DNA from 4 places in the Pseudoalteromonas sp. SG45-2 genome. Region 3 is predicted to be linked to each of the others. Evidence: predicted binding sites of a transcription regulator. Region 3 holds the regulator's gene; each other region holds the start of a gene.
The links. The regulator sigma-54, encoded in region 3, starts transcription at its own class of promoters, with help from an activator protein. The targets are predictions, from matches to a motif close to GTTGGCACGNNNNTNGNNT.
Positions count from the first base shown of each region.

Region 1 (7,714 bases), on a different contig from region 3:
TGAACACTACTTCTGTCGCCTACCCATTGGCTTTTTAACTTTGAGTAGGTTTGCTCTATATTCTCCCCTACTACAAAGCGAATATCGTGCATTTCAATGTGGCAACCCTGAATTCGACCACCTAAATACACCATAAATAACTGCATTTGCTTCTCTTTATAAATTATCTACATCAATATTATGTTTTTTAATCAACTTATAAAAGTCTGAACGGTTACGTTTGGCAAGCTTAGCGCCTTCAGCTACGTTACCACCAGCCATTTTTAAAGTGTTAATTACATAGTCGCGCTCAAACTCTTTTTTAGCGTCGTTTAGTGATAATGGTTCTACGTTTTTTTCATTACTATTTAGCGCAGCTAACACTAAGTGCTCTGAAATAACATCGCTTGGCGTTAATGCTACAACCTGTTCTACTACGTTTTGTAATTGGCGGATATTACCTGGCCAGTCGTAACGTACAAGCACATGCATAGCATCGCTTGCAAAGTGTTTTTCAGTTTGGTTCATGCGCTTAGCAATGCTTGCACTAAAGTGCTGTGCTAATAAGCTTATATCTTCGCGGCGCTCACACAGTGGCGGTAATTTTAAATTAACTACGTTTAAGCGATAGTATAAATCTTCTCTAAATTGCTGGTTTAAAATAGCTTCAGGAAGATTTTTATGTGTTGCCGACACTATGCGTACATCAATTGCTATCTCTTCTTGAAAACCTACTGGGCGAATTGTTTTTTCTTGTAATACGCGCAGTAACTTAACCTGTAAGTTAAGCGGCATATCGCCAATTTCGTCTAAAAATAACGTGCCACCCTGTGCTTGTTGAAACAAACCTTGGTGATCTTTAATTGCACCCGTAAACGAGCCTTTTTTATGACCAAATAATTCGGACTCTAAAAGCTCCCCAGGTACAGCGCCGCAGTTAATTGCAACAAAAGGGCCACCGCTTACATGGCTATGCTGATGAATCGCCTGTGCGAGTAATTCTTTACCAGTACCACTAGCCCCCGAAATAAGTACATTAACTTGCGTTGGCCCAAGTAGTTTTACTTGCTCTAACAAGTGCAGCATTGCACCACTGCGCGTAACTATATTACTTTTAGGTGCAGCTTCATCGGCGTTAACACCATGAATTTCTATCGCTTTAGCAAGGCTGTCAAATAGCTCATCTTTATCCACTGGTTTAGTTATGAATGCAAAAATGCCCTGTTTAGTTGCCTCTACTGCATCAGGAATTGAGCCGTGCGCTGTCATCATAATAACAGGTAATGCAGGGTAGCGGCTTTGCAGCTGACGATGCAGTGCCATACCATCCATTTCATCCATGCGTAAGTCGGTTATTACGGCATCAAACACTTGGCTTTTAAGTATTTGTAGTGCGGTTAAGCCGCTTTCGCAGGTTGTCACTTCGTATCCTTTTGATTCGATACGAATAGCGAGCAGTTTTAATAAGCTAGCGTCGTCGTCTACGAGTAATACTTTTGCACCTTGTACTTTAGTTGCGGCCATCGTTACTGCTCCTTCGTTTCTTCTCGTAGTAAAAGTTGCTGCTCAATCGTTGCTAACGATGAGAGGGTTTCTTGCATTTTATTATTAAGTGCTTGTTGCTCTTTTTTAGCATTTATTTGCATAGTTACTTGCTGCTTTTGAAGCCATAAATATTGCTTTATGTCATCAGGCCAAAAGTAAGCAAGATCGAGCTTTAGCAACTTAGTCATTACCGTATTTGGATCATCATTTATGTTTAAGCACATGAACTTAAAAAAGCGTTTAAGCTCGTTTTCGCCTGTAAAAACATCTTTGCTAGGTATCAATTTAAATCCACCACACTGATTAGCGTGCCATGCAATAACTTGCTCTGCAGGAGGATAGCTTGGTTCAATTTTTGGTCTAGGTTTTGGACTAGGATTACTGTTTTTGTCGGTCGTTTTTTTTGTATCGACCACAGGTGCAGGTGTAATTGACACACGCTCTTCTTGCCCATTATTAATTTCACAACCTGATATAACCATGCTGCTACTGAGCACACATAAAATAGCGATTAAACGCAAGCGCATGTTAATTAACTCCTAGATTTTTTGTTATGGGAATTTTAATTGAAAACCGGCAACCATGTGGCTCGTTATGCTCAACACTAAGTGTACCTCTCAGCTGTTCAACAGACTCTTTTACAATAGTTAAACCCAGTCCACTGCCTTGCAGCGTAACATTTTTACTGTGTTTACCTTGATAAAATGCGCTGAAAATTTGAGTTTTTTCTTGCTCTTTAATACCGCACCCTTTATCAAGTACAACGATACAAAGCTGGTTTTGCTCAAGCGCTAAATTAATAGTAACGCTTTGCTTATCCTCTGAAAATTTTAAGCCATTTGAAATAAGCTGAATTAAAATCATCTCAATAAGCTCACTAGGTAAAGCAAGCGGTTTGTTAGGTAAAGTATTTTGCCACTGCAGAGCTTGCTCACGCGCAGTTAAGCGATGCTCAAAATGGCTATTAATTTTATTAATAAGAAGACTAAATTCAACTTCGCTTAAGCTGTCTTTACTGGTGCGAATCGCATTATAACTCAGCAAACTGTCAATCATTGTGCGAAGGCGCACCATAGATTGGCTAATAAGCTCAAGCACTGCTTTTTGCTCAGCGGTAATTGGGCCTACTATTTCATCAGTTAATAAGTCAGTGCCTTCAACCATTGAAGCAAGCGGCGTTTTTAGCTCATGAGTTACATGGCGTAAAAAAGTATCTTTTTGCTGCTCAAGCATATGAAGCTGTTCTTGTACCCATTGGAGCTTTTCTCCTAGCTCAACAAGCTCAGCTGAACCTTTCACAGATATTTTTTGCTGCCAATGCCCCTGCCCAAGCTTATCAATAACCGTAGTTAACCCTTTTAGTCGCCCACTTATACGCCATAAAAAGCCTCCCCCAACAATTAAAGTCAGTGGAATAAGTGCCACCAGCCAGTTTATAAATGAAGCTTGCAGGCTTGTAAGCTCATTTTGGTTATTGGTAATTTGCGCTTCGTTTTTATCACGTAACCATAAAGTAAGTTCAGCAATTAAATCGCTCACTGGCACAAATAGCTCAGCTTGTTGCTGTTTTTGCTCAACGAGTTTTACATGCGCGGTTTGTAAGGTGGTATATAAGCGTTGCCATTGGTGGATATACTCTTTATTCGTGTTTACAAATTTGAGTTCATCAATGCTTTGTAGGGATGATTGCCATTTATCGACAATGAGCTTATCAAGCGATTCACTTTTTAATACCCAGTTTTGCCTAGTGGCGCGTTCAAGACTGTTGAGTTCTTGCTTTAAAGTGTTAAACGATTTGGTAACTTGGTAGTTGTTACTCACAATACTTTGAGTAACCGCTAATTGCTTATTAAGCGCATTTAAAAATACGATCACCACTATAGAAAGCGGCAGTAACGAAAGCAGCATACTCATTGCAAATTGCCCAATTAAATTAGGCCGCCAGTTAAGCATTGCTTGGTATTTTTTAGCTATGGTTGCTGGCATTTCGTTTAGTCCTTTTAAGTTAAGCGTTCTATTATTAAGTGCTTACCTTATACACTAGCTGAACCAGCAATTATATTTAATACGATTAACAGCCAGCACTACAAAACAATGTGTCGCCAAATAGAGACAACGTAACTCGTTGATTTTAATAAACTCCCTTTTAACCCCATTAAATAGTGTTGCAAAAGGCGCACAAAAATTACAATAAACCCAGTAAAAACTTCTCACTGGCTTAAAGCTAAAACAATAACCAATTGAAAAATAACAACAATTATTATTGGCACCATTTTTGTAATAGGAGTAATAACTTTAATCAATAAGGAAATAATTATGAACAAACGCATTTTAGTAATTTCATCATTACTGGCTTTAGGCTTTTTAGGCGCTAATGCACACGCAATGGACGTTCACGCGACTTTTAACGAACTTGATAAAGACAGTAACGGCACATTAAGTGAAGCCGAAGCAGGTGAAGATGCTGTGTTACACGAGAATTTTTCTCAAATTGATACTAATCAAGATGGGCAATTGTCGCTAGATGAATTCAAAAAATTTATTCAATAAACTCATTTAATAAGGAACGTGATTATGAAACAACTTATAGCCGCTTTTTCATTAATGTTTTTAGCAATTAGTGCCACCGTAATTGCATCGCCAACAAATGTGCGTTTTGCCCACTTAGATAAAGACATGGACGGACAAATTTCAATTGCAGAAGCAAAGGAAGATAAGGAAGTAATGAGACAATTTGCCGACTTAGATGAAGACGGTGATGAAAAGGTCTCAAAAAAAGAATTTGAAAGCTTTAAACCTTAATGAGTAATTACTGATTAAGCTTTACTTAAGCTTGTTATAGGTAAACTGGAATTAAAAGCATTTGCCATAATCCCTGAGGGAGTGTGTAAAAGGATTTAATGTTGGGAGTTAAATTACGGCAAGTGCTTTTTCCTTTTCACTTTATTTTAGCCACAAACTTTAAATACATCTTTTGGAAGGAACACCATGAAGATACTTCCCCTTACTATAAGCATCTTAATGCTATTAAGCTTTGATGCCGCTGCACTTGATGTAAAGCAACGCTTTGATCACCTCGATAGCGACAAAAGTGGCTATTTAACGCATGACGAACTTGATCCCCAACCACAGCTATTAAACACATTTGTAAAATGGGACAAAAACCAAGATAACCAAATTTCGTTAATCGAATTTAAAAATTACCTTACCAATAACCTCTACTGAGTATTTTTCATGAAAAAAACAAGCTATATAGCGCTTTTTGCGTTTAGTATTTTTAGCACATTAGGCTTTGCTGCAAGCAACAATGTTGCAGAGCAATTTGAAAAACTTGATAGAAACCAGGATGGTTTTTTAACACGTTCAGAAACCGCTGTAGACCCCGCTTTGTGGTCTCGGTTTTCAAGCTACGATCAAGACAAAGACGGCAAGCTAACGCTAAGTGAATACAGTTTATACGCTAGTAAATAAACCCTTTCAAAAGCTAGATATTTTATGTTCTAGCTTTACTGCTTTTTTCTTCATCATAATTTGTCTCACATATTGGTATTATAAAGTTGGGTTTGCTAGTGTTAACGCACTAACAATAAAAAATAATGCCTTATGTCGCTCAAAAAAATAATCAAACCACTCATACTAGCCAGCCTTTGCGCTAGTTCTAGTTACACTCTTGCTCAAACAAAAGTAATTTATAATGCCAACGGTTATACCCCTTTATATCAAGGTGAAGTACAGCAGTTTACTACCCTCGTTATTAAAAATGGCAAGGTAGTAAAACTAGGTAGCGATACACTTAAAGATAGCTACCCAGATGCCAAGCTAATTGACGCGCACGGTAATACCTTATTACCAGGCTTAATTGATGCTCATGGGCACGTTATTGGCCTTGGCGATAATTTATCGCAACTTGATGTACGCGGTGCAAAATCGGTTGATGAAGTAACGAATAAACTAAAAGTATTTGCCGATAACAAACAAGGTTGGATTATAGGGCGAGGTTGGAACCAAGAGCTATGGCCTGATACACGCTTTCCTACGGCTAAAGATTTAGACAAAGTAGTTAACGATCGACCTGTGGTGCTTTCTCGAGTTGATAGCCATGCCATTTGGGTTAATTCAAAAGCGCTCGAACTTGCAGGTATTACCGCCCAAACAAAAGCACCTGAAGGCGGTGAGATAATTAAAGACGAATTTGGCAATCCTACGGGTATTTTTGTAGACAAAGCAGAATCGCTAATTACACAGCATATGCCAGCCCCTTCAAAACAAGATATAAGTGACTCACTAGATGCAGCTGGTAAACATTTATTAAGTTTAGGCATTACCTCTACTCACGATGCAGGTATTGATAAAACCACATGGGAGGTTTACAAAGAGCGCGGCGACCTTGGTAATTTACCACTGCGTATTGTGGCAATGTTAAGTGGTGCAAGCCCTGATTTAGACACAATGTTAAAGGCAGGCCGGTACCACGACAAAAATGACTTTATGGAAATTCGCAGTGTTAAAGTTTACGCCGATGGCGCACTGGGCTCTCGTGGTGCAGCACTTATTGAAGAATATGCAGACAGACCTGGTCACCATGGTTTAATGCTTGAAACACAAGAGAAACTCGAAGCACTCTTTACACAAAGCTTTAAAAGCGGCTTTAGCGCAAATACTCACGCCATTGGCGACAAAGCAAATAAAGTAGTACTTGATGCCTATCAAAATGTGTTTAAAAAAACGGGCGGTATATTACTGCGAAACCGAATAGAGCACGCCCAAATTGTAACCCCTGATGATATCCCTCGCTTTAAAGCGTTAAAAATAATCCCTTCAATGCAGCCGGTACATGCCACTTCTGATATGCATATGGCAGAGCAGCGTTTAACTGAAAAACAACTAAGCGGCGCCTACGCGTGGCAAACATTTTTACAGCAAGGTTCGGTTGTTGCAGCGGGCTCTGATTACCCTGTAGAGCTTGCAAATCCATTTGATGGTTTGTATTCAGCCATTACACGCATGGATCATAACAAACTACCGGAAAACGGCTGGCGTGCAAGTGAAGTACTAAGCCGCGAAGATGCATTACGTGCATTTACTCTTGGCGGCGCCTATGCAGCTCATCAAGAATTTAAGGTAGGTAGTTTAGAAAAAGGTAAATGGGCCGACTTTATTTTAATTGATAAAGACTACTTTAAAGTGCCTCTTGAGGAGATCTACAAAACAAACGTACTGCAAACATGGGTAGCAGGAATAAAGCGATACGAAAAAACTAAGACAGAAAATACCACCGAAAAATAAAACTAAAAAAGGGTTAACGCAAGTTAACCCTTTTTGGTTGTGTAGGAAGGCACTTTTAGCTAAACATGTTTTTCACATCTTTTAGCATGTCGTTGTACTCATCACTTGTGAATAATTGCATAGACGGTATAACGCCTTTGTCTATATACGTTTGCAGCGCTGCAGACTTATCAGAAACCTGTAACGTGCCCTCTAAAATAGCCCCTACTCGAATAAAATCCACGTAACTTACTTTTTCAGGTTTGTAACTTGGGTCAGCCCAGCTCTGAGCTACATCAACAAACTCTTTAGGGAATTCCCACGCTTGCATAATAGATGAGCCAACCTTTCCGCTAAGCTTTTGAATTGCATGAGCCAAAAAGCTTGGATTAGCAAATACCTCTGGGTGGCGCTCAGCTTCAGTTAAAATTGGTAATACACCAATATTATAAACAAGTGCGGCGAGTGTAATAGAATCGCGGTTAAGTGACGTGTGCTTACTATTTTTTAAATAAAACTCCATAAGTGATATTGAATGGCTAGCAACGGTTAATGTTTTTTGCCATGCCTTACCCATGTAGCCTTTAATTAGCTCATTATTTGATACAAATAATTGTTCCATAGCCATAGCTGTAGCAATGTTTTTAATTTGACGTAATCCAATACGAGTCACTGCTTGTTGTAAATTAGATACTTTTACAGAACGTCCCATAATCGCACTATTAGCTACTTTTATCATACGAGCTGAAAGCGCTGGATCTTGTGAGATTACATCTGACATTTGGATTAAATTCACATCTGGGTTATCTGCAGCTTGGCGAACCTTAATCGCTACTTCAGGTAGCGTTGGTAAAACCAACGTATCGTTATTTATTCTATCGACTAGAATCGTTAATAAAGCGTTTTCTGTAGACATAAAGCTGCC
Region 1 covers NZ_JACJEO010000031.1:22,254-29,967, reverse strand. Annotated here, with positions in the region: gene H5116_RS18380 (DUF1543 domain-containing protein) at 1-146, opposite strand, end outside; gene H5116_RS18375 (sigma 54-interacting transcriptional regulator) at 157-1,503, opposite strand; gene H5116_RS18370 (hypothetical protein) at 1,506-2,051, opposite strand; gene H5116_RS18365 (sensor histidine kinase KdpD) at 2,053-3,510, opposite strand; gene H5116_RS18360 (EF-hand domain-containing protein) at 3,841-4,074, shown strand; gene H5116_RS18355 (hypothetical protein) at 4,099-4,326, shown strand; gene H5116_RS18350 (EF-hand domain-containing protein) at 4,513-4,749, shown strand; gene H5116_RS18345 (calcium-binding protein) at 4,759-4,995, shown strand; gene H5116_RS18340 (amidohydrolase) at 5,128-6,810, shown strand; gene H5116_RS18335 (HDOD domain-containing protein) at 6,866-7,705, opposite strand.
Region 1: a site for sigma-54 is predicted at 3,787-3,805, ahead of H5116_RS18360 (EF-hand domain-containing protein). Genes of this name have one in related genera too.

Region 2 (7,714 bases), on a different contig from region 3:
AAAAAGTTTTTACCCAATGCGGGCGATAGGTGATCATAATTGTTATAGCCATGCCGTTGAGCATTGCTTCAGGAAACCAAATTATGGCACTTAAATAAACGTAGTTATCTGCAAGTTCTTGCCAATTGTATTGCCCTATAGCTAAGTAAAGTAAAGCACCTAGGCCTATTTTTATACAGGCTATAAATCCTGCGGTTATAAACGCACAAACAAATATATAAACAAAAAAATGACGAGGTAAATATTGGTAACTAATTATAAAGCCAAGATAGCTCAATAAAATAGGAATAAACGCACCAATAAACAGTTGTACTGGTAACAGCTCAAGTTCAATTTGACCAAAGGCAGCGAGTAGCGCTGTGGCAAGTAGGCTACTTAAAATAGTCAATCGCCAGCCTAAAATTAATGTAGCAGCCGTAACACCTAGGATGTGTAAATCAAGGCCAGTTAAAATGCCAGCCTTTATTCGCCAAAGCACTGCAAACACTAACGCACATGCAAGAACTCCAGTTTGACGGGCTGGCGTATTAAGCAATGTTTTATATGTTTTTTTATCAAAGCTTAGTAGGGCAATAATAATTACAAGGGCCCAAAGTAGCCCTTGTATTGTTATGCTGAGCATAGTAATTACTTAAATGTTGACCATATAGGGGCATGATCTGAGGGTTTTTCAATACCGCGCAGTTCGTAGTCAATACCAGTATCTATACAGCGTGCTGCAAGCTCATTAGTCGCAAGTACTACATCTATTCGAAGCCCTCGGTTATCTACAAACCCTTTAGAGCGATAGTCAAACCACGAATATTGATCGTCTGTTTCTGGGTTTTGTTCTCTAAAGGTGTCTTTAAAGCCCCAATTAAGTAATGTTGCAAGCCATTCACGCTCTACCGGTTGGAAAGAACATTTACCCGTTTTTAACCAACGCTTTGCATTAACTTCGCCAATACCAATATCTAAATCGGTGGGTGATATGTTGATATCGCCCATAACAATGACGTCTTGATCAGGGGTGTGGTTGGTTTCAAGGTGTGTCATTAAATCTTTATAAAATTGTCGTTTATAAGGAAATTTAGTTTCGTGATTAATATTATCACCTTGTGGGAAATAGCCATTCATGACTGTAAGGTCGCGACCGTTATCTTGTTCAACAGTGACGCTTATCATGCGTTTTTGAGATTCCTCTGTATCGGTAGCGAAGCCTTTTAAGACCGATTTAGGCTCTTTTTTGCATAACATAGCTACGCCATAATGGGCTTTTTGGCCATGAAAGTAGACGTGATATCCCATTTTTTGTACATCTTCTAGTGGGAATGCTTCGTCATGAACTTTAATCTCTTGCAAGCCAATAACGTCTGGTTGATGTTTGTCGATAATTGCTTGTAATTGGTGGAGACGAGCACGCAGACCATTGATATTGAAAGAAATCACTTTCATAAAATTTACCTTAAAATTGGATCTATTTAATGAATTAAATTGTATCAGTAAATACGCGTACATAACATGACTGAAATGAGAAAATAGCTGCACAAATGTTGATCAATTGGTGAGTAAAGTTTAAACATTGTAAATGCAGTATTAATTATTTTAAATAAATAAAAAATTCAATTGAACTTAACTTTATTGAATATATAATGCGCGAAATTCACTTGTTTAGCTCGTTCAAATAGGATCTCTCATGAAAACACAACTACTTTTAGCTACTGCTTTATTAGCATCTGCAACTGCTTCAGCACAAAGCAATACTTACTTCAGTCAAGATAATAAAATTGAGTCTAAGTTATGTGTACTAAGCGCAAACGAAGGCTTTAGTGTTGCTCGTAAAGAAGCTGCTCAGCACGGTGTTTACTTATCTCGTTTTTCTAAAAGCATTTTATGTAATGGTGAAGATATTCGCGATATTGCTAAAAAAACGGCATTAAGCAACGCATCAGTTGAGAAAGTAGAAGTATTTGCAAAAGATGCTCAACAAGAAACTCAATTATGTATGACGGCTTTAAAACAAGGTTTAGCACCTGTTCGCCAAAAAATTGGTAACTTAAACTCATTAAAATGTAATGGTCAAAACGTTACTGAGTTTGTTAAACGCTACCAAAACGCAGCAATCTAATTATTAGCTGAACTATATAACTAAAATTGAGATACCTGGTTTTACCGGGTATTTTTTTGCAAAAATTACAAGGTTGTTTGCAAAGCTTGCAAGCTTAACTCATTGAAACTGTTCAATAAATGCACCAATCAAGATTAAGTTGTTGATTCTTATAAGTTAACTATTATTGGCATTGGATTTGTATTAGTTAAAGTGACATTTAATTAATTACGAAGGATACGTCTTATGAAAAAGTTAACATTAGCAGCCACTATTTTAGCATCATTAAGCCTAGCGGCTTGTTCATCTAATCAAGGTCTTGAAAGAATAGACAGTGACTTTGCAAGTTTAGATAATGACAGCGATGGCTACATCTCAAAAGTTGAAGCTGATGACGATAGCATTTGGGGCCATTTTTCAAATATTGATACCAATATGGATAACGAAATTAGCCGCAAAGAATTCAACACTTACATGAAGTTAAACAATGGTAAAGTAGCCACTGATTCTGAAGTAAGTGAGTCGGCATTTAAAGCTGAAATCGCTAAATTCGATAAAATTGAAAGCAGCTTTTCGAGCTTAGATAACGACAGTAATGGCTATATTTCGGTAGTTGAAGGTAACGATGATGATATTTCAAATCACTTTGGTTACATGGATAAAAACCAAGATAAGCGCATCAGTAAAAGCGAGTTTATGGGTTACATTAAAAAATACGGTAACGCAGTAGCTGAAGATGATGCATTAGAAGCCATTAAACACAGCTAATATTTGTTGTTTTAAAGAGTAAATTAAAAGCCAGTGATAATCACTGGCTTTTTTGTGTTTAAAATCTAGTTATTTAGTAGATATATTTTCCTAGTTTGGCGTTGTTCTGTCATAATAGATGGCTGTGTATTTTTATTTGTTAAGGGTGTGTATGGCTGGTCGGCGAATTAGTGATGAACAACTAGTTGAGATCATTGAAGCAGCTATTTTTGTTGCAGATAAGCCTGTGAGTAAACGCCACCTTAAAGATACTGTATTAATAGATTTAGCTATTTCTATGGCGCGAATAAACGACGCAATAGATACAATACAAGAACATTTTCAAACTCGTGGTATTCGCTTAGTTGAAGTTGGTAGCGGTTATCGTTTTCAGGCATGTAGTAGTTTAAGCCCTTGGTTAAATAACTTGTGGCAAGAACGCGCACCAAAATACTCGCGTGCTTTACTGGAAACATTATCACTTATTGCATATAGGCAGCCCATTACGCGCGGTGAAATTGAGCAAGTAAGGGGTGTTACTACGGGTTCGAATATTATTAAAACCCTACTCGAAAGAGAGTGGGTTAAAGTGGTAGGGCATAAAGAGGTTCCGGGTAAGCCGGCTTTATATGCAACTACTAAACAATTTTTAGATTATTTTTCGTTAACTGGACTTGAAAACTTACCTGCGCTGCCAACAGAGCAGCAAAGTAAAATTAACCAGTTATTGAGCGATCCTTCTGTGAGAGAACCATCCGAATGAGTATTATACAAGGTGAAAAGTTACAAAAAGTCTTAGCCCGTGCAGGCGTAGGCTCACGCCGTGAAATGGAAAAATACATTGATGCAAACCGCGTTAGTGTAAACGGTAAAGTGGCAAAGTTAGGAGACCGTGTTGAAGAAACCGATTTGATTCGTGTTGACGGGCACACTGTAAAGATTGAAGAAAAAGCAGATAGAATCTGTCGTGTGATTATGTATAACAAACCCGAAGGTGAGTTAAGCACACGTAAAGATCCAGAAGGGCGTCGTACAGTATTTGACCGACTTCCTCGTATTGATGGTGAGCGTTGGATTGCGGTTGGCCGATTAGACGTTAATACTTCGGGTTTGATGCTCTTTACTAATGATGGTGAATTAGCTAACCGCTTGATGCACCCAAGCTATGAAGTAGAGCGTGAATACTCTGCGCGTGTATTTGGTGAAGTAACCAATGAAACGGTTAAAAACTTACTACGTGGTGTTGAGCTTGAAGATGGTCCAGCCAAATTCACGACTGTAACCCCTATGGGTGGCGAAGGCGTTAACCGCTGGTTTAACGTAACGTTAAATGAAGGACGTAACCGTGAAGTACGTCGTTTATGGCAGTCTCAAGATGCGGAAGTATCTCGTCTTATTCGTATTCGTTACGGTAAACTAGAGCTTGATAAGCGCGTGCCACAAGGTGGTTGGATGGAGTATGATTTAGAAACAGTAAACTACTTACGCAAAACCGTTAAATTAGGGCGCGAGACACAAACTAAGCTTTCTGTTATGCCTGAAAAACGCAAAGATAAACGCGCTAAAATCAACCAGATCCGCAAAGCAGTTAAAAAACACAATCAACGTGTTAAGCCTACCAAACGTAAATAATAAATTAGTTATTTATTGCACACAAAAAAGCCGCTAATTGCGGCTTTTTTAATGTGTTGTTTAAATTTTTTAAACTCTAAATTACTTTTTTACTTGAGCATCTAACGATTCGCCATTCACATTACTAGAATCGTCACTCATTAAATATAAATATGTAGGCATTAAATCCTCTGGTGTAGCAAGCGTTTCTCTATCTTCGCCAGGGTATGCAGCTGCACGCATAGAGGTACGCGTTGCACCTGGGTTAATACAGTTTACACGAATATTCGTTTTACCTACTTCACATGCCCATGTTTGCATCATACCTTCTACTGCGAATTTTGAGATGGCATAAGGCCCCCAAAATTCACGACCTTTTCGACCTACACCTGATGACGTAAATACTATCGATGCATTATCAGACTTACGAAGAACAGGAAAAAGTGCTTTAGTGATCATAGCTTGTGCAGTCACGTTTACTTTCATTATGTTTTCGAACGTAGATGAGCAAAAATGTTCAAGCGGACCGAGTGACCCTAAAATACCTGCATTATTAAGCAATCCATCAAGGCGTCCAAACTGATATTCGATTGTTGCAGCAAGGTCACGGTAGTTTTGCTTCGTTGCGCCTTTTAAATCCATAGGGACTATTGCAGGTTTAGGGTAGCCAGCATTAACAATTTCATCGTAAACACATTCAAGTTTATTAGTTGTTTTTCCTAATAAGATAACTGTAGCGCCGTATTTTGCATACGTAATTGCTGCTACTCGGCCAATACCATCACCGGCGCCTGTTATTAAAATAATTTTATCTTTAAGTGCGTTTTCAGCCGCTTGATATGTGTGCATAAAAGTACCCATTCATCTATTTTTTTTGATTTTAACATAGCGAAACGTGAAGTAATCGAATTTATTGTAAAATTAGGTGGCGAAAATAGAAACTTTACGTTAAGTTTAACTGGTCTAATGTCTCATTAATAACCTGATTACATTGTTTTAACTTAATACACTGATTAAACACACTATAAAAATAAAATATGTGCGGAGCCAACAATATGAAAAAAATGCTACTTTCACTCTCTGTTACAGCTGCCTTGGCAGGTTGTGGCGGCGGAGAAACGTTAGAAGATGTTAAGAACGACACAGCAACCGTTATTCCAACAGCAACGGTTACTTTTGACCCTGCTGCAGGTATCTTATCGGTACCTAATGATTTATTAATGAGTGGAACCCAAGACGGTACACTTAATATTCCTGGAGAATTAGATGACAACAATGTGTCTATTTCTCGAGCAGCTTATGCAGATCCTCAGCTTGCTCTAGGCGCACTTGACGGTTGGTCTTCTCAGGTTCCTTATAAAATCGATTTAACATTCCCACCAAATGTTAGCTTAGATGAAACGTCTGCTGGGACACCAGGTACAGTTCGCATTTTTGAAGTAGTAATGGGTGCAAGTTTAACTGACGCAGAATGTTCAGTTGTTGCTGCCGGTACAGCTTGTAAATTGGTCGGTGAGCTTACTTTTGGTGTTGATTTTGTTACTCAAGCTTCTGGTGATGCCGTTGCAATTATTCCTTTAAAACCATTTACGGCAGGTAGCTCATACATCAATGTACTAACTACTGGTCTTAAAGATTCATTAGGACGCTCTATCGAGCCTTCTTCTACTTATGGTCTGGTTAAGCAAGAAGCGCCATTAATTACAGAAGCCCAACTTGGTTTGCAGGGCGCTGTTAACAGTTACGAAAATGTAGTTGTAAGTTCAGGAAATATAACAAAAGAAGATATTATTTTTTCTAGCGCAATGACTATTCAGTCTGCGGGGCCAGTACTTGGGACAATTAAAAAATTGCTAGCTGCAAGTTTGCAACAGCCTGCGATGCCAACGCCTGCGCTTCAAGTTCCTGAACAACCTATGGTAAATGTGCAACAGGTATTTGCTTCTCAGGGTGTAGAAGTGTCTGCTGCTTTCTCTGGTGTGCAATATCAAAAAGGTAGCATTATGCTACCGATGTATCTAGGTACACCAACGGGTACTGATATTAGTGATTTAAGTGATACATATTGGCAAGGTATGTGTGATAACGCGGTGGCAATAATCGGTTACAAGGCCGTTGCTGGTGATGCATTTCCGACAGATCCTATTAGTGAAAATGATGGTTTATGTTCTGCATTAAGTGACGGGCAATTACGTGACTTAGGACTAGATAGCACACGTCATTTAACAAAATATAACTCCATTCCAAAAGTACAAAGCATGGCAAATGTGCCAGTGCAAGTTACTAAGCCTATTTTACCAATAATTAATGGTGTACGTGCGCAGTTACAATTAGATCCTATCGCAATGCCTGATAGCGGATGGCCAGTTGTTATTATGCAACACGGTATTACAACACAAAAAGAAAGTATGCTTGCTTTAACGGCGCAGCTTTCTATTCAAGGCTTTGCAACAGTTGCTATTGACCATCCAAGACATGGTGAGCGTGGAATAGATGTTGATGGTGATGGAACAGACGACTTTAATGCAACAACGGGTTCTGTGCTTAGTTACATGAACTTAAGTTCATTACTTGTTGCGCGTGATAGCTTACGTCAATCAGCGGCTGATTTATTAGGTTTACGTTTAGGTCTAAACTTTATTAATGATGCAACGATTAATGCGCAAGATGTAACTTACATTGGTCATTCATTAGGCTCTATTGTAGCCCCTGCATTTATTGCACAAGCTAATAACCCATTAGCGCCAACCGTTGACCCATTATTTAATGTAAACACAGTAGCACTTGCAAGCGGCGGCGGCGGTATAGCTAGCTTCTTACTAGAATCAGCTGCATTTGGTCCATTTATTCAAGGTTCAGTACTTTCACAAGCAGGTACAACAGAAGCTGATGAGTTTAACGCGTATTTACAAGTTGATGCAGTGTCTAACTGTGGTGCAGTATTGCCAGATATGGAAGCATATTTAACCTGTGGTTATAACGAGTATGTAGCTTCGTTAACTACAGCTGGCGAAACAAGTAAGCTTACTAATATTCAAGGAGTGTTTACTCAATTTGCATTTGCGGCGCAAACAGCACTTGATAGTGGCGATCCAACTAATTATGCAGCCACTGTAAAAGCATTAGGCACTCCTGTTTATACTAATGTTGTTGTGGGCGATGGTGTTGATAACAAGCCTGACCAAGTGATACCACCAATGGCAGCTAATAATCCTATTTCTGGCACAATCCCATTAGCTAACTTGATGGGTCTTGAAACAGTAAGTACTT
Region 2 covers NZ_JACJEO010000001.1:108,762-116,475, forward strand. Annotated here, with positions in the region: gene H5116_RS00525 (energy-coupling factor ABC transporter permease) at 1-622, opposite strand, end outside; gene xthA (exodeoxyribonuclease III) at 628-1,434, opposite strand; gene H5116_RS00535 (exonuclease III) at 1,676-2,107, shown strand; gene H5116_RS00540 (EF-hand domain-containing protein) at 2,333-2,854, shown strand; gene scpB (SMC-Scp complex subunit ScpB) at 3,006-3,596, shown strand; gene rluB (23S rRNA pseudouridine(2605) synthase RluB) at 3,593-4,465, shown strand; gene H5116_RS00555 (YciK family oxidoreductase) at 4,547-5,293, opposite strand; gene H5116_RS00560 (VolA/Pla-1 family phospholipase) at 5,500-7,714, shown strand, end outside.
Region 2: a site for sigma-54 is predicted at 2,273-2,291, ahead of H5116_RS00540 (EF-hand domain-containing protein). Genes of this name have one in related genera too.

Region 3 (7,714 bases):
GCGGTTAGTAAGTTAACTCCTAGCCAAACTGAGCGTTTTTTAGAGCTTTTTAGTACTGGCGCGAATGTATCCTCTTCATCATCAAGACCGGCTAGGCTTAATAAGCTATGCTCGGCATCTTCTCGGATTACATCAACGATGTCATCGATAGTAACACGACCGAGGAGTTGGTCGTTATCGTCCACCACTGGGGCCGATATCCAATTATGACGCTCAAATAATTGCGCTACTTCACTTTCATCCATTGAGATTGGGATAGACTCACAATCTTCATCCATTAAATCGCGGACAATTTTTTCTGGCGGATTAGTTAATAATGTACTCAGCGATAAAGCGCCTATAAAGCAGTTATGTTTATCAACAACATATAAATCATCTGTACCCTCTGGTAACTCACCACGCAGTCTAATATAACGAAGTACAACATCGAGTGTTACATCAGGGCGAATGGTCACCGTATCGGTGTTCATTAGCGCACCTGCTGAACGCTCTTGATATGACAGTGCTTGCGTGGCACGTTCACGGTCTTGAATGTCCATCGCGCTAACAACGTCTTTATAGACGGTATCTGGCAGGCTACGTAATACTTCACCTAAGTCATCGTGGCCCATGTCTTCAGTTGCGGCGGCAATGTGCTTAGGTTCCATTTGGGCAATAATGCCTAAACGAACATCTTCAGATAATTCTTCAAGAACATCACCCTGCACATCAGGATCGACCAATTGCCAAAGCAGTCGGCGAATTTTATGCGGTGATGATTCTAATAATAATGCGGTATCACAAGGAGCCGTTTTTGCGAGCATGCGCCTAACTTGAACAAATTGACCACTATTGAGTGACTTCGTCACCTGCTTTAGTTGCTGTAGTGGATAATCTTGTTCAAAAGCTTCTGGCATTGGCGTCCTTTATAAATTGTTATATTACTTTATGGGGGGAGGTGAGTTAACTGGCGTTACTAACCTATTTATTTTATATATCTGTTTTAATTGAAGCACTAGTAATGCGAATATTGTTTTTATAAAACAGATTATTCTTGTTCATTAAAGCGTTGTGCTATTAATTCTCCAACAGCGTGTAAAGCTTGCTCAGAATCAGGGCCTTTACAAACAACTTTAACTTCTTTTCCTTGGCTACTTTCAAGTAACATTAATGCAAGTACGCTATCGCCTGCTGCTTCTTTGTCATCTTGGAATAATGTGATTGTCGCATCAAATTGTACTGCTAATTGCGCAAGCACAGTAGCTGCTCTGGCGTGTAAGCCTAATTTGTTTTTTATTAAAAAGGTATCTTCACAATGCATAACTTACTCTACCTAAGCTGAACAGGTGATTATTCAGCTATATTATTTTTCTTGCTCGCGATGGCGAATTTTTACATTGGGATGTGTCATTGCAAAACTTTCACCGATAGTTTGCGCTAAATACACAGAGCGATGTTGCCCGCCTGTACACCCAATAGCAATGGTTAAATAACTGCGGTTATTTCGTTCTAAATGCGGTAACCACGTTTGTACAAATGTTTGAATTTGCCATGTGAATTTTTGCACTATGCTGTGATTAGCTAAATAGTCTTTAACCGGTTGATCTAACCCATTTAAAGGCTTCAACTCTGGTTCCCAGTGTGGATTTGGTAAAAAGCGTGCATCAAATACGTAGTCTGCTTCTTTTGGTATACCGTGTTTAAAGCCAAATGATTCAAATGTGACAATCAGTTGCTTATCTTTTTTACCTAAAATCTTTTCACGAATAGATTCAGCGAGTTGATGAACACTTAAATCAGTCGTATCTATCATAAAGTCGGCGCGAGTGGTTAATACATCAAGTAATTCTTTTTCTTTTTTGATGGCTAAATCAAGGGGCAACGAGTCTATTGATAGTGGGTGTAATCTGCGTGTTTCAGAAAAACGTTTGATCAATGTCTGATCGTCGCTATCTAAATAAAATAACGTAGGGTTTGCAAAGCCTGGTAAGTATTCAAGAATATCGTTAAATTCATCTTGTTCTTTAGGGATGTTGCGCACATCAATGCTAACAGCAATTTTATCGTAGCTATCAGATACACTGCGAACTAATGAAGGAAGTAGGTTTACTGGAATATTATCTACGCAATAATAACCTAAATCTTCTACAACGCGCAAAGCAACCGACTTTCCAGAACCAGAACGGCCGCTTATGATAATTAACTCCATTTAACACCCTTTATAAAACTATGATTGATCGACAATAACTTGGTAAAGCTCAGTATCAGATTTTGCACTGCGTAACTGTTTACAAAAATCTTTGTTGTTTAGTTTATCAGCAATGGTTGCTAGAGTCTTTAAGTGCTGCTGGTTATCGCCATCTGGTACGATGAGTGCGACAAAAATATCAACAGGGCGATTATCGATTGCATCAAAGTTTATTGGAGTTTCGCTAACGAGCACTAAAGCCAAAGGCTCTTCTGCACCGCTCATTCTTCCATGAGGAATAGCAATGCCACGCCCTATACCTGTACTACCTAATTTCTCTCTGCTCATTAAAGCATTAAGAATATCTTGTTGCGGTAAATACGGAAGTTTGTCGTGAGCAAGTTCGCTAATGAACTCTAAAATTCTTTTTTTGCTATTAAAAAGGACCGCAGCTTTGCTGCAGTCCTGGCATATAAGTGAACTTAATTTCATCATATTAGTGTCGAGCAAGCTTCTCTTTGTGTTTGATTACTTGGCGATCGAGCTTGTCGATCAACGAGTCAATAGCGGCATACATATCTTGATGTTCTGTAGAGGCAAATAGCTCAGCACCGCTTACGTGTATTGTGGCTTCTGCTTTTTGATTTAATTTTTCTACATCGAGAATGACATGAACATTATTAATATGATCAGAGTGTCTTTCAAGCTTCGCAAATTTAGTATTAATATAGTCTCTTAGTGAATCGGTTAATTCTACGTGACGACCAGTTAAGTTTAGTTGCATAAGCATTACCCTCTTAGTTTAGCGTCTTAAATCAGACTTTTACGCTGATTTGACGGTGGAATAGCAAGAGATTCGCGGTATTTTGCGATTGTACGTCTCGCTACTTTAATTCCTTGCTCAGCCAATATATCCGCTATTTTGCTATCACTCAATGGTTTTGCTGAGTTTTCTGCTGCGATTAATTTTCGGATAAGCGCACGTATTGCTGTAGATGAACATTCACCACCGTTTTCAGTACTTACATGGCTTGAGAAAAAATATTTAAGCTCAAATATACCACGGGGTGTATGCATGTACTTTTGAGTAGTTACGCGAGAAATTGTCGATTCGTGCATTTCTACCATTTCAGCAACATCATTTAAAACCATTGGTTTCATGGCTTCAGGGCCATGTTCAAAAAAGCCTTGTTGTTGCTTAACAATACAATTAGTAACTTTTAATAGCGTGTCGTTTCTACTTTCTAAGCTTTTAATAAACCATTTAGCTTCTTGTAAATGTGAGCGAATAAACTGGCTGTCGCCACTTGATTTTACAGTGCGAGACATTGCTGCGTATTGGCTATTAACACGAATTTTAGGCATGCTATCTGGGTTTAATTCGACAACCCAGCGGCCTTTAATTTTTTTAACTGACACATCAGGAATAACATACTCAGATTCTTCCCTTACAATAGTATCTGCAGGTTTTGGGTTGAGAGTATGTATTAGTGTCATTACTTCTTTAAGCTCTTCTTCTTTGAGCTTAGTTTTTTTCATTAATGTACGATAGTCGCGAGCTGCTAATAGATCAATATGCTCGGTTAAAATCATTTTCGTTTCATTAATATAAGGTGTTTCTTTATCAAATTGATTAAGCTGAATACACAAACACTCTTGTAAACTACGTGCAGCAATACCAACAGGATCAAACAGTTGGATGCGTTTTAATACCGCTTCAATTTCATCAAGTTCGACTTCGTTATCATCTTCGTTTTCTTGATTAAAGCTTTCTAAAATCTCTTCGCAGCTTAGTGTTAAAATACCTGAATCATCGACAGCTTCTACAATAGCAATAGCAATAGCTTCGTCTGTAGGGCTAAATGGCGTTAGTTGTAATTGCCACATTAAATACTCATGGAGCGTTTCAGTAGAGGCGCCTTGGTATATTGATTCGTCTTCAGGCATTGGACCTGATGAGGCTGCAGGAGCGGCACTCATGTACTCATCCCAACTGACATCCATAGCCATGTCGTCACTTAGCGTGTCTTTTGCAAGTGCTTCACCAGTATCTTGTTCGTATTCGCTCGGAGCATCATCAGCAGATGCGCTAACAGTTATGTCATCGGTATCAGCTTTTTGCTCGTTTTTACCAGCAGCGTCTTCGGAATAGTCTGCCTCTTCAACCTCTAATAGTGGATTACTGTCGAGAGCTTCTTGTATTTCTTGCTGGAGATCCAATGTACTGAGTTGCAACAAACGAATAGCTTGTTGCAACTGTGGAGTCATTGTAAGTTGCTGGCCCATGCGCAGCTGTAGTGATTGCCTCATGTATCTCTAACAATCCTTTTATGTTGTTATAATTAATACTAGCAGATGCTTAAAGACATGGCGTAAATGTTACAGCCTAAATTGCTCGCCTAAGTAAACATCGCGTACTGTTTTATCATTTAATACGTGTTCTGGAGTACCTGATGCAATCAGCTCCCCATGAGAAACAATGTAGGCTTTTTCACAAACATCAAGGGTCTCTCTTACGTTATGGTCGGTAATTAATACACCAATCCCACGATTTTTAAGATGTTCTATTATTTTCTTTATATCTAATACCGAAATAGGGTCAACACCGGCAAACGGTTCATCCAGTAATATAAATTTAGGATCTGCTGCCAGCGCTCGTGCTATTTCTACACGACGACGTTCTCCCCCCGATAATGCCATACCTTGGCTATCACGAATGTGTTGTATGCTAAATTCATCTAATAAGTTATTGAGCGTGTCTTCTCTGGCTTGTTTATTTAGTTCTTTGCGCGTTTCTAAAATGGCCATTAAGTTTTGATAAACAGTCAGCTTTCTAAAAATCGATGACTCTTGTGGTAAGTAGCCTATGCCTAATCTAGCACGACTATGCATAGGTAAAAGAGTAATATCGTTATCATCAATAGATATTTTACCTTTGTCGCTAGGAACAAGCCCTACAATCATATAAAAAGTCGTTGTTTTACCAGCACCGTTAGGGCCAAGTAAGCCAACTATACTGCCAGCTTGTACTTCAAGGCCGACGTTTTTTACAACTTCACGACCTTTATAGCTTTTTGCCAATAGTTCTGCTTTTAATGTGCTCATGGTTGACCTTTATCGCCTTTTTTACTTTTTTTAGCTTCGATCGGTACTAAAATTGTGTGAACGCGGTCAGTTGAGTTTTCATCTTTTTCGGCACTGATGAGCTGCTGCTCTATGTCGTAGGTAATGCTTTTAGCATTTATTTTTTGTCCGGCTTGCGAAACTTGTGCATTACCAACAAGCGTTAAAAAACGCTTAGATACATCATAACGTACTTCGTCAGCACTGGCGCTCATAGTCGTGCCGTCTGATTGCTTTTCTTCAAAGTGCGCAGGGCTACCTGTGGCAATTAATAATTGTTTATTATCACCAAGTTCATCACGTTTGTGTACTTCTAGGCGATCGGCTGTAATGCGGCGATTACCGTGAATAATCTCAACGTTTTTCTCAAAAATACCCACATTAGCTTTCAATTGACCTTCTTGCTTGTCGGCACTTATTGAAATTTGATTGGCAGCAGGTTGCGTGTTTTGCTCTGCAGCACTACTATTAAACGCTAGTATAAGTGTAGGAATTATAAGTGATTTTAATATTTTATTGGTCATAATATATGGTTCGCGTATGGTTAATTAGTTTTATCACTTCGGTTTTCAAGTCGGCTTCTAGGCCTTTACCGGTGATTTTTAAATTGGGTCCAGTGATAATGACGGGTTGCTCCGAACGCATTGTTAATAACTTTATATCAACCTGAATATTATCAGCATTGATTTTGTCTATCATGGCGTTATCGGTTAAATTTTTGGCAACCACATTACCTTCTAAAATTAATTGTTTATCTTCATATAATGTTGCTTCGTCTGCATTTATTTGCCACGTTTGTTGCTCGTTATATAAAGTAAAAATGGGTTTTTCAAAAAACGTGAAACCTAATTGCTGGTATAGCTCCATTTTAGCCGCAGTGACTTTGTGGCTAATTTTACCTTGCTCATCATAGGCTGTCTGTTTGAGCTCAATAGCTATGTAATCAGGCTTAGCAACAACTTCAGGCTCAGCCTGAGGCACAATATTTGTTTGTGCAAAATAAGGGTACCAAAGCCAAACCATACAGCTAATGAATAAAACGCTTAATATTATGCGCGCTGCATTCATGAACTAGTGCCTTGTGTAGTCAATGCTTTACCATTTTCAAGCATGAGCAAATCGGTGAGTTCTCTCACAGCGCCAAAACCACCAGGCATTTGCGTTACATAATGTGACAAACGCTTAATAAGAGGGTGGGCATCATTTACTGCAACGGCAAAGCCTACTAACTCCATAACAGGCATGTCAGGACCGTCATCACCAATATAAGCAATTTGTTCATCGCTAAGGTTGAGTTTATCTTTTAATTCTTGATAGGCAATGAGCTTATTTTCTTGGCCTTGATAAATATGCTGTACGGTTAAGCTGCTCATACGTTGTTGTACTATCTGTGAATGACGACCAGTAATAACAGCTACTTCAAAGCCACTGTTTATAAGTGCTTTAATGCCAAAACCATCTTTTGTATTAAATGCTTTTAGCTCTTCACCTTGATTGCCAAGGTAAATACGGCCATCAGAAAATACACCATCAATATCGCATATAAGTAGTTTTACTTTTTTAGCGCGTGCTTTTGCATCATCGCTCAGCGGTTGATAGAGTTCTTCAAATTGCATTTATAACACTCCTGCTTTTAATAGGTCTTGCATATTTAATGCGCCAATAGGTTGGTTTTTCTCATTGACGACGATTAGGCCATTTATACGTTTACGTTCCATAATATTGAGCGCTTCAGCGGCTAAAATATCTTGCGTAGCTGTAGTGCATGACTTAGTCATAACAACATCTATTTGTGTTGTATGAATATCAATTCTTTGTTCTAAAATGCGACGTAAGTCACCATCGGTAAATAACCCTACGAGTTGCTGATTTTCATCAACAATGGCTGTCATACCTAATCCTTTAGCTGACATTTCTATTAGAGCATCTTTAACTGTTTGTGAAACATCAATAATAGGTGTATTTGCGCCGCTGTGCATAACATCTTTTAAAGTAAGTAATAAGCGCTTGCCTAAACTACCACCTGGGTGAGATAGCGCGAAGTCATCAGCTGTAAAGCCGCGAGCTTCTAATAATGCAACTGCCATGGCATCGCCCATCGCAAGCGTTGCAGTGGTACTTGATGTAGGGGCTAGACCCAATGAACAAGCTTCTTTTTCTACTTTAATGCACACATGTACATTAGCAAGGGTTGCCATTGTTGATTGTGTATTGCCAGTCATCGCTATCATTTTGGCACCAAGTCGTTTTAAAACCGGAATGATATTTAAAACTTCGCTGGTTTCCCCTGAATTAGAAATAAGCATAACCACGTCATTTTTAGTGATCATACCTAAATCACCATGACTTGCTTCACCAGGGTGAACAAAAAACGCAGGGCTGCCAGTGCTTGCAAGGGTTGCCGCTATTTTATTGCCAATATGG
Region 3 covers NZ_JACJEO010000006.1:62,114-69,827, forward strand. Annotated here, with positions in the region: gene mgtE (magnesium transporter) at 1-896, opposite strand, end outside; gene H5116_RS05615 (HPr family phosphocarrier protein) at 1,028-1,300, opposite strand; gene rapZ (RNase adapter RapZ) at 1,343-2,188, opposite strand; gene ptsN (PTS IIA-like nitrogen regulatory protein PtsN) at 2,207-2,659, opposite strand; gene hpf (ribosome hibernation promoting factor) at 2,664-2,951, opposite strand; gene H5116_RS05635 (RNA polymerase factor sigma-54) at 2,978-4,477, opposite strand; gene lptB (LPS export ABC transporter ATP-binding protein) at 4,547-5,272, opposite strand; gene lptA (lipopolysaccharide transport periplasmic protein LptA) at 5,269-5,814, opposite strand; gene lptC (LPS export ABC transporter periplasmic protein LptC) at 5,804-6,358, opposite strand; gene kdsC (3-deoxy-manno-octulosonate-8-phosphatase KdsC) at 6,355-6,906, opposite strand; gene H5116_RS05660 (KpsF/GutQ family sugar-phosphate isomerase) at 6,907-7,714, opposite strand, start outside.

Region 4 (7,714 bases), on a different contig from region 3:
AAAACAAGCAAGTGCATCAGCAGCTTGTGGTAAATACTCCCTACCACCTGGCGGTAGCACCCCAACGTGATGAATAAGTATGGTGGCCAGAGTACCTGCATAACTAGCCACTAAATCTTGTGGCTGATTAATCTGGTTAGGATTAAAAGAAATATTAATCGTATGGCTTGGCGGCACAATTAGATGGCTGCCTTCGCCACGTATTTCATTGCTAAATTCAAAGTGTGGAAAAACTTGCGGTTGTAATTGCTGCGGTGCAACTAGTTGGATAGGCCATGCGTTCATACCCGCGTAATTAGTAACGCGGTTAAAAACATTACTCGCCATTTCTTCAATGCTCGATACCGAATCAGGGAAAAAAGTGGCCGTTGGCAGTATTATTTGAGTGTGCTTTGTAAAAAACTCAGCATCAAAGTTTTCTACAGCCCAAATAAATGTATCAATAAGCCATTGCTGTTCTTGCTGCTCTAATAATGGCTTTGATTTAAATAAAGCTAACATAGTGTGCTCTTTTAGGTTTTAGTTTAGGTGCTTACGTAGGTGCTAACTTAGTCTTTTTGTGTAAGCGCCCAGTCCCACGCTTGAGTATTGTATAGCGGCACTGTTGATAGCGCATGGTGGTGGCTTCCACTGGACTCTTTAGTTGAGTACGATAAGTACAATAAAGTACGATTTTCAGCATCGTAAATACGACGCACTTTTAGTGATTTAAATAATATACTTTTAGATGATTTAAAGATCACCTCGCCCGACTTGCTACGGTCTATTTTTTGTAGCTGCTGCGCTGTAATTGGCCCCGTTTGACGACACGCTATAGACATATCAGAGGGATCTGAAAAATCTAAATTAGCCTCTATATGACTAATATGACAAGTAACGCCCTCAACAATAGGATCTTGCTGCGAATTCACCACAACATCTTTAGTTGTAAATAACCCAAGGCTTACCGAAGCAACATCGTCAGAGCAAGCACTTAACGTAACAATTGCACCTGCAAGTAAAGCTAAACGTTTAAATTTTTGTGGTAATTTCATACTTATCCTTAATCAATATATAGGTAACTTAGTAGATAAGTTACTAAGCGAAGGTTCACCTGTTTGTTTTTATACTAACATCAAAAATAAATACGACTAAATTAGTTTAAAGTAAAGATTTTAGATAGCTCAGGGTTTAGTGACCCCTCTTGTATTTGGTACAATTACCTCTCGCTCATGCAGTAACTCATAATAGGAAACGCCTAAATGCCGCACATTATTATTGAACACTCAGAAGACCTCCCCGTTTTACCTCAAGTACTGGTAGAAAAAATTCATACAACCGCTTTCGAAAGTAACTTGTTTGAATTAGAAACCATAAAAACACGTGCTATTGCTTATCAGCAATATCAACTTGGCGCAGGAAAATCAGGGTTTATACATATCGCGGTACATATTTTGGCAGGACGCTCAATTGAGCAAAAACAAATGTTAAGCGAACTGCTACTTTCATGTTTAAAAACATATTGCAGAGCATCAGACAGTCTAAGCGTAAATATTTACGATATTGAGCATGAGATATACCGTAAAAATTAGTTAACTCTTGTAGCTTTGAGCAATAAAAGTAAACACTAGTAAGTAAAAAGCCCCAATAGGGGCTTTTTTGTCTTCTGACATTAAATGCTGATCACTGTCACTTATAAAGCAAAGCATCTGATCTAACGCTGGAATTTAATAGTGCATTCGCACTATTCCAAATTTAAGAAAGCTTAGCTTAATCTATGGATTAACTTTATTTAGATTACGTTTATTCTTAGGGGTAACTAAAGAATAAAAATTACACAATATTAAATTAATGTAGCTTTAAATAATTTGGATAGATATTTACTTGGGAAATTTGTAAAAGTGGTGGCCCCTCCCAGACTCGAACTGGGGACCTAACGATTATGAGTCGTGTGCTCTAACCAACTGAGCTAAGGGGCCAACTTTATATAACTGCTAGGCAGTTAATTTTTGAAGCGTTCAGTCACAGAGCGACTAAAGCGGGTTGCAGTATAAAAACTTTTTAGGTGCTTGTCACTACCAAAAACCTTTATTTTAACAATCAACAAGCTAACTGCTTAAATAGTAATCTTTTAAGTGGGCATAAACATAAAATGTAAGATATTTACCGTGCTATTCACTGCATTAAATTATAAACAAAACCTATCCCATATAGTCTTTTATATTTAACCCTCTACTTTTTAAGCAAAGCTAACATATATGTGTAGGCATACAAGGCTGTAAAAAATATGCTTGGGGCTACTGTCAGTGCCAGATTAGGTGTCTGATTAACTACATTCACCATAATCACTAAGCTCGATTGAACAGTAATCGGAATAATAGGCGCAAAAAGTACGCCTGCTATTTTTTTGTTACTTAAATACGAGGCGCTAGAGTTAATTGCATAATTAAAACTTTGTCGTATTGCGACGTTTTGTGGTGTTTTAGAATGAAACATACAAATAATTGGAGTTACGAACGCAAGCGTTACAAATCCACTATACAACCCTTGCACTAATGCAGCTTGAAAAGTGACCGATTTAGCAATGTCTGCCGCACTATTTGCCCAGAAGGCCCAACTAAAATAAAAAATGAATGACACAACGCCTGACATTATAAGTCGAATATTCAATTAACTACCTCAACATGCCTAAAAACCTAGCTTAATGATAACACTAGAAGTGAAGGTAATATTGTCACTAAATAATAAGGTATTTGATTGTATATTATGGATGTATAAACACACTAATGTTGAAGATTTCCTAAATGGCATCAAATCAGAATCTGAGCGCGACTGTTAGCTGGAAAGCTTATTAGTAAACAATAAGTATAGTTTTAAAATAATATTGGGAGTGAGTTAAGGAAGTGAATTAATGGGTTGAAGAGTTTTAAAAATTGGATTTAATCTAAAAACTCTCTAAAAACTAGTATTGTGAGCCGATCGGTACTAAAGTATTTAGCTAAACCTCAGTAGTCGGCTTACACAATATATAATCTGTCATTATTTTTTCGCAATAATGTAGATTGCATGTATTAACCCTGGGAAATAACCTAGCAGTGTTAATAGAATATTTAACCAAAAATGCATACCTAAGCCAACTTGCAAAAACACACCTAATGGCGGTAATAAAACCGAAAGTATTATACGAATAATATCCATGATCAAACTCCATTTAAATTAAACATTGAAAAGACTTAAAGCCCAGTATTACTGGGCCTTAACTATACTGTATTATTCAGCAACAATAGCTAGTTTATCAACTACGTCGCGAACATCTTCAGCATTTTTAGCAATTTTAACTGCTAGTTGCTTTTCAGCTTCAGACTCTACAGAGCCATTCAGAGTTACCACACCGTTGTCGGTATCAACATCAATGTCTGTACCACCTACTTCTGAGTCAAACAGGAAGCGAGTTGTGATTACAGTGGTGATTTTAGCGTCCGTTAGGTCGTTATCATCATCGTCCATCATGTCGTTGCTTTTATCTTCGGTGTCCATGCTTTTAACAACAGTAAGGCTGTTATCAACATCAGTTACACCATCTAGGCTAAGTACAAGTTCTTCTGCTAGCTCTTTATCGAGTTCGCTATTAACTTTACCTGTAAGTACTACCTTGCCATTTTTTACATCAGTGTTAATGTCAAAGTTGTTTAGATTAGTGTTCATAAGTAGAACGGTTTCTGCCTTACCATCAATCCAAGCATCTTTACTTTCGTTTTCCCAGCTGTTTGCTTGGGCACCCATAGCCGTAGTACCAAGAACTAGAGCTGCGATAATAGATTTGTTAAATGTTTTCATAATCTTTCTCCTTTTGATTAAAGACACTTTAACTAATGCGAGCTTCAGGCCAACTTTATTTATACTTAAAATTCAAAGGCTTGAATTAATTAAAAGATAAAACCTTATCTATGTTTGTGTAACTATTTACAGGCTACTCGGTAAAACTTTCTCAAATAGTGAAAATAGCTAGATAATTGCTCTTTTGGTTAATCTATCGTTAATATAACAAAACAAAAAACACCGTTAAAAAATAACCAATTGATAATTAATGAAATTATATTTGGTACGCGGTTTGCAGCCTAACTACAAGAGCAGTATCAATAGTAAATATAATAAGGAATAACTCATGTCTGTAAAAGTTGAAGACCGCCCAATAGAGCAAGTACGCGAACAAGTGATTGATCAATTAATTTATAATTACAGTCATGGTGTTATTTCTGTTGATGCATTCGAAAGACGTTTAGATAATGCGATGGATGCACCTAATAACGAAGCACTGCTAGCCTTAGTAGAAGACTTAACACTTAATACCGATCAGCAATATAAAGCAGAAAAACAATCGCAATTTACACCACATTATAGTGCACAGCAAAACAGTGATGATGATTTTACATTACGCAGTATTTTAGGATCTAACGAGCGAAGTGGTCAGTGGGTTGTACCAAAAAATATATATTTGAGTAACTTTATGGGATCGGTGGTGCTTGATTTTACCGATGCTATTTTTGCGCATCAAAATGTAACTATTCACGTTAACTGTATTTTTGGTAGCGATGAAATTTACGTACCAGAGCATGTCAATATAGTGTCTAAAATGTTTTGTATTTTAAGTAGCCTTGAAAATAAATCTGTGTCGCTTAACAAACGCCAAGGCCCTACAATTCATATTGAAGGAAAGGCAGTAATGGGCTCGGTTGAAGTGAAAATAAAGCGCACAATTAAAGAAAAATTTATGAGCTTTGCAAATGAGCTAAAAACCCAGTTTGGCACGGGTAATAATAACCGCTCACTATAATTGAGTAGCAGCACTTTAGCGTGCTGCTTAGTATTTTATTATAAATCGTTATTTCGCTCGCTTGGTATATCACTTAAATACTCTACAAACTCAACTTCAAACCCTGCAGGATCAATAAAGTAGACATTCTTTCTGAAAGGATTCTCGCTACCTTGCTTGCTTAGAGTAAAACCCGCTTTATTTAAGCGCATTACTACTGCGCTTAAATTATTAGTTACATAAGCAAAGTGTGCAAAACCAATTTGATGGCCCGATAAGTTTCTGTTTTCACCTTCACCATGACTGCTTATCGCAATGTAATGCGTGTCATCTCCAAAGTGTACCCAGCGTCTTGGTTTTCCATGCCAATCGCCTCTGCCCTCACTTCTAATCGACCAATGTGGAAATACAGCGCGATAAAATGTAAGCATACTATCTATATCACTCGCGACTAAGTTTACGTGCTCTAAATACATAATGTTATCCTATCAGTTAAGTTAGGAGCACGATAAAACCTCAAGTTAACTTTAGGTAAAGTGTTATTTAAAATTAATTTATTTAAATGCAGATAATTATTTTTTAAAAATATATAAACTTTTCAATCTTGTATAAAAAACAAACACAAGTATTTGGGGTTTATTGTTTACTTTATGGCAAAAGTCGCTAAAATACGCCGGCTGAAATATATAAACGTTCTTTTACAACCCAAAGGTAATACCATGCATCCAATGTTAAACATTGCGGTTCGCGCTGCGCGCAACGCAGGCAAAATTTTACTTCGCGCAAGTGAAGATTTATCAAAAGTTGAAGTGCAACAAAAAGGCGCTAACGACTTAGTAACTAACATTGATAAAGAAGCCGAAGCCGTAATTCGTGACACTATTTTACAGTCTTACCCTACTCACTCAATTGTTGGTGAAGAACTAGGTGAGCATAAAGGCAAGGATGATGATTACCAATGGATTGTAGATCCTATCGATGGAACAACTAACTTCATCAAAGGTATCCCTCATTACGCGGTTTCTATCGCACTTAAAGTTAAAGGTCGTTTAGACCAAGCTGTTATTTATGATCCAATTCGTGGTGAGCTTTTCACTGCATCTCGCGGTCAAGGCACTCAGTTAAACAGTAAACGTCTACGCGTTAGCAAAACTACGGTTCTTGCAGGCACTGTACTTGCTACTGGTTTCCCTTTCAAAAACAAAAACCACATGGATGCATACACTGAAGCGTTTAAAGCATTGTTTGTACACACTGCTGATATTCGCCGTGCAGGTTGTTCTGCTTTAGATATGGCATACGTTGCAGCTGGCCGTGTTGATGGATTTTTTGAAATTGGTTTAAAACCTTGGAACTCTGCTGCGGGCGAACTAATGGTTAAAGAAGCGGGCGGTATGGTTGTAGATTTCGCCGGTGGTAATAACTATAACCACAGCGGCAATATTATCTGTGGTTCACCAAAACTGACTCAAGCAATTATCCGCGAAATTCGTCCAGTATTAACTGAGTCGTTACTTCGCTAATTAAATGCTATTAATAGCATACTAAAAAGGAGCCTAGGCTCCTTTTTTTGTGCCTAAAAATAAGGGTTATCGAGCTTAATCTCTATTGTTTTACCTTTTGTATAAGGTAGTGTATTTAAATCCTTTGCGAAGTATTCATTAAATAATGCATCAAACTCGCCGTTTGTCTGCATTAATATTAAGCCCTCCTCTACTGCCTTTGCCAATTCGGGTTTACTCTTAGTCACAAAATAATAAATACCCGTTGGGTAGCTTATATATAAATCAGGCACAACGACTAAGTTACTTTGTTTGTTTTCAATAAGCTCAGAATTAACCTCAATAAACGAGCGAGGAAAGTAATCTATTCGCCCACGGCTCGTTAAAGTGAACATGGCTTGGTAATTGGTAAGCGGCCTTACACGTAAGCCGTTATAGGACATTATTCTTGTATCTGGCCAGTTGTGACCCTGCACTGCTGAAAACTCTCCTAGCTGCTCTAGGGTTTTTACGTCTTTAAAGCGTGCTACGTTTTGTTTATTAGTGAGTAAAGCCCGCTTTCCTATATAACCTTTAAATAGTGGTATTTTAATAGCTAAAGCAAGTGCCTCTCGCTCTGGACTACTCATACTCCAATACATATCTAGTTCGTTATCATTTAGGTTTATGAGCTTACGTTTTTGCTGATCTGATATGGGAGTCATCCTAATAACCCCAGGATAGTTAACACTCTCAAGTGCACGTACCAGTAGCTCACTTAAGTACTCTTCTCGTGCGTTTTGAGTATCTTGCTTTTGGGCTACATTAATTATTTGCTCTTGCGCCATAAGTGCAAAACTTGCAAGCAGACCAAGTACACTGGTCGAGATTTTTATTGGCAACATAATAATTACCTATTTTTATTTAAATTACCTGCTTATTGCTTGCTAGGCGCACCACTGCGGGCGCAGGCCCTTTACGTTTGCAAATAAACAAATAACTATGGCGATAACGTTTGGCTTCTTTTTTAGCATCAGTTGCGAGTGCTGCAACTTGGTGACTGTTTTTACATTGTTGTAAATCAGGCTCAACTAAGCCAATCGATAACGTTAGTAGCGGCACAAATTGCTTTTCTCCTTCACGATTTGTGGCCCAATACCCTTCGCTCTTTATGTGCTCAGGTGTAAAAAATATACGAGACTGGAGTTGAAATTGCTCAATAATGGTATTACATATATCAACCGCGTTGTGCTGATCAAACACCACCATAAAGTCATCGCCACCTATATGTCCTACAAAGTTAGCACTATTTTTACACGCTTGCACTGTTACATCAGCTAATAGTTTAATTACACTGTCGCCGCTAGCGTAGCCGTATAAGTCATTAAATTGCTTAAAATGATTTAAGTCTATATACGCGAGTGAAAACGGATTACTACCT
Region 4 covers NZ_JACJEO010000008.1:105,351-113,064, reverse strand. Annotated here, with positions in the region: gene H5116_RS07740 (hypothetical protein) at 1-501, opposite strand, end outside; gene H5116_RS07735 (CreA family protein) at 549-1,034, opposite strand; gene H5116_RS07730 (5-carboxymethyl-2-hydroxymuconate Delta-isomerase) at 1,242-1,571, shown strand; tRNA gene H5116_RS07725 (tRNA-Ile) at 1,882-1,958, opposite strand; gene H5116_RS07720 (hypothetical protein) at 2,212-2,649, opposite strand; gene H5116_RS07715 (YqaE/Pmp3 family membrane protein) at 3,019-3,177, opposite strand; gene H5116_RS07710 (BON domain-containing protein) at 3,250-3,816, opposite strand; gene H5116_RS07705 (LiaF domain-containing protein) at 4,145-4,813, shown strand; gene H5116_RS07700 (VOC family protein) at 4,852-5,268, opposite strand; gene suhB (inositol-1-monophosphatase) at 5,512-6,315, shown strand; gene H5116_RS07690 (ABC transporter substrate-binding protein) at 6,369-7,178, opposite strand; gene H5116_RS07685 (GGDEF domain-containing protein) at 7,198-7,714, opposite strand, start outside.
Region 4: a site for sigma-54 is predicted at 3,852-3,870, ahead of H5116_RS07710 (BON domain-containing protein). Genes of this name have one in related genera too.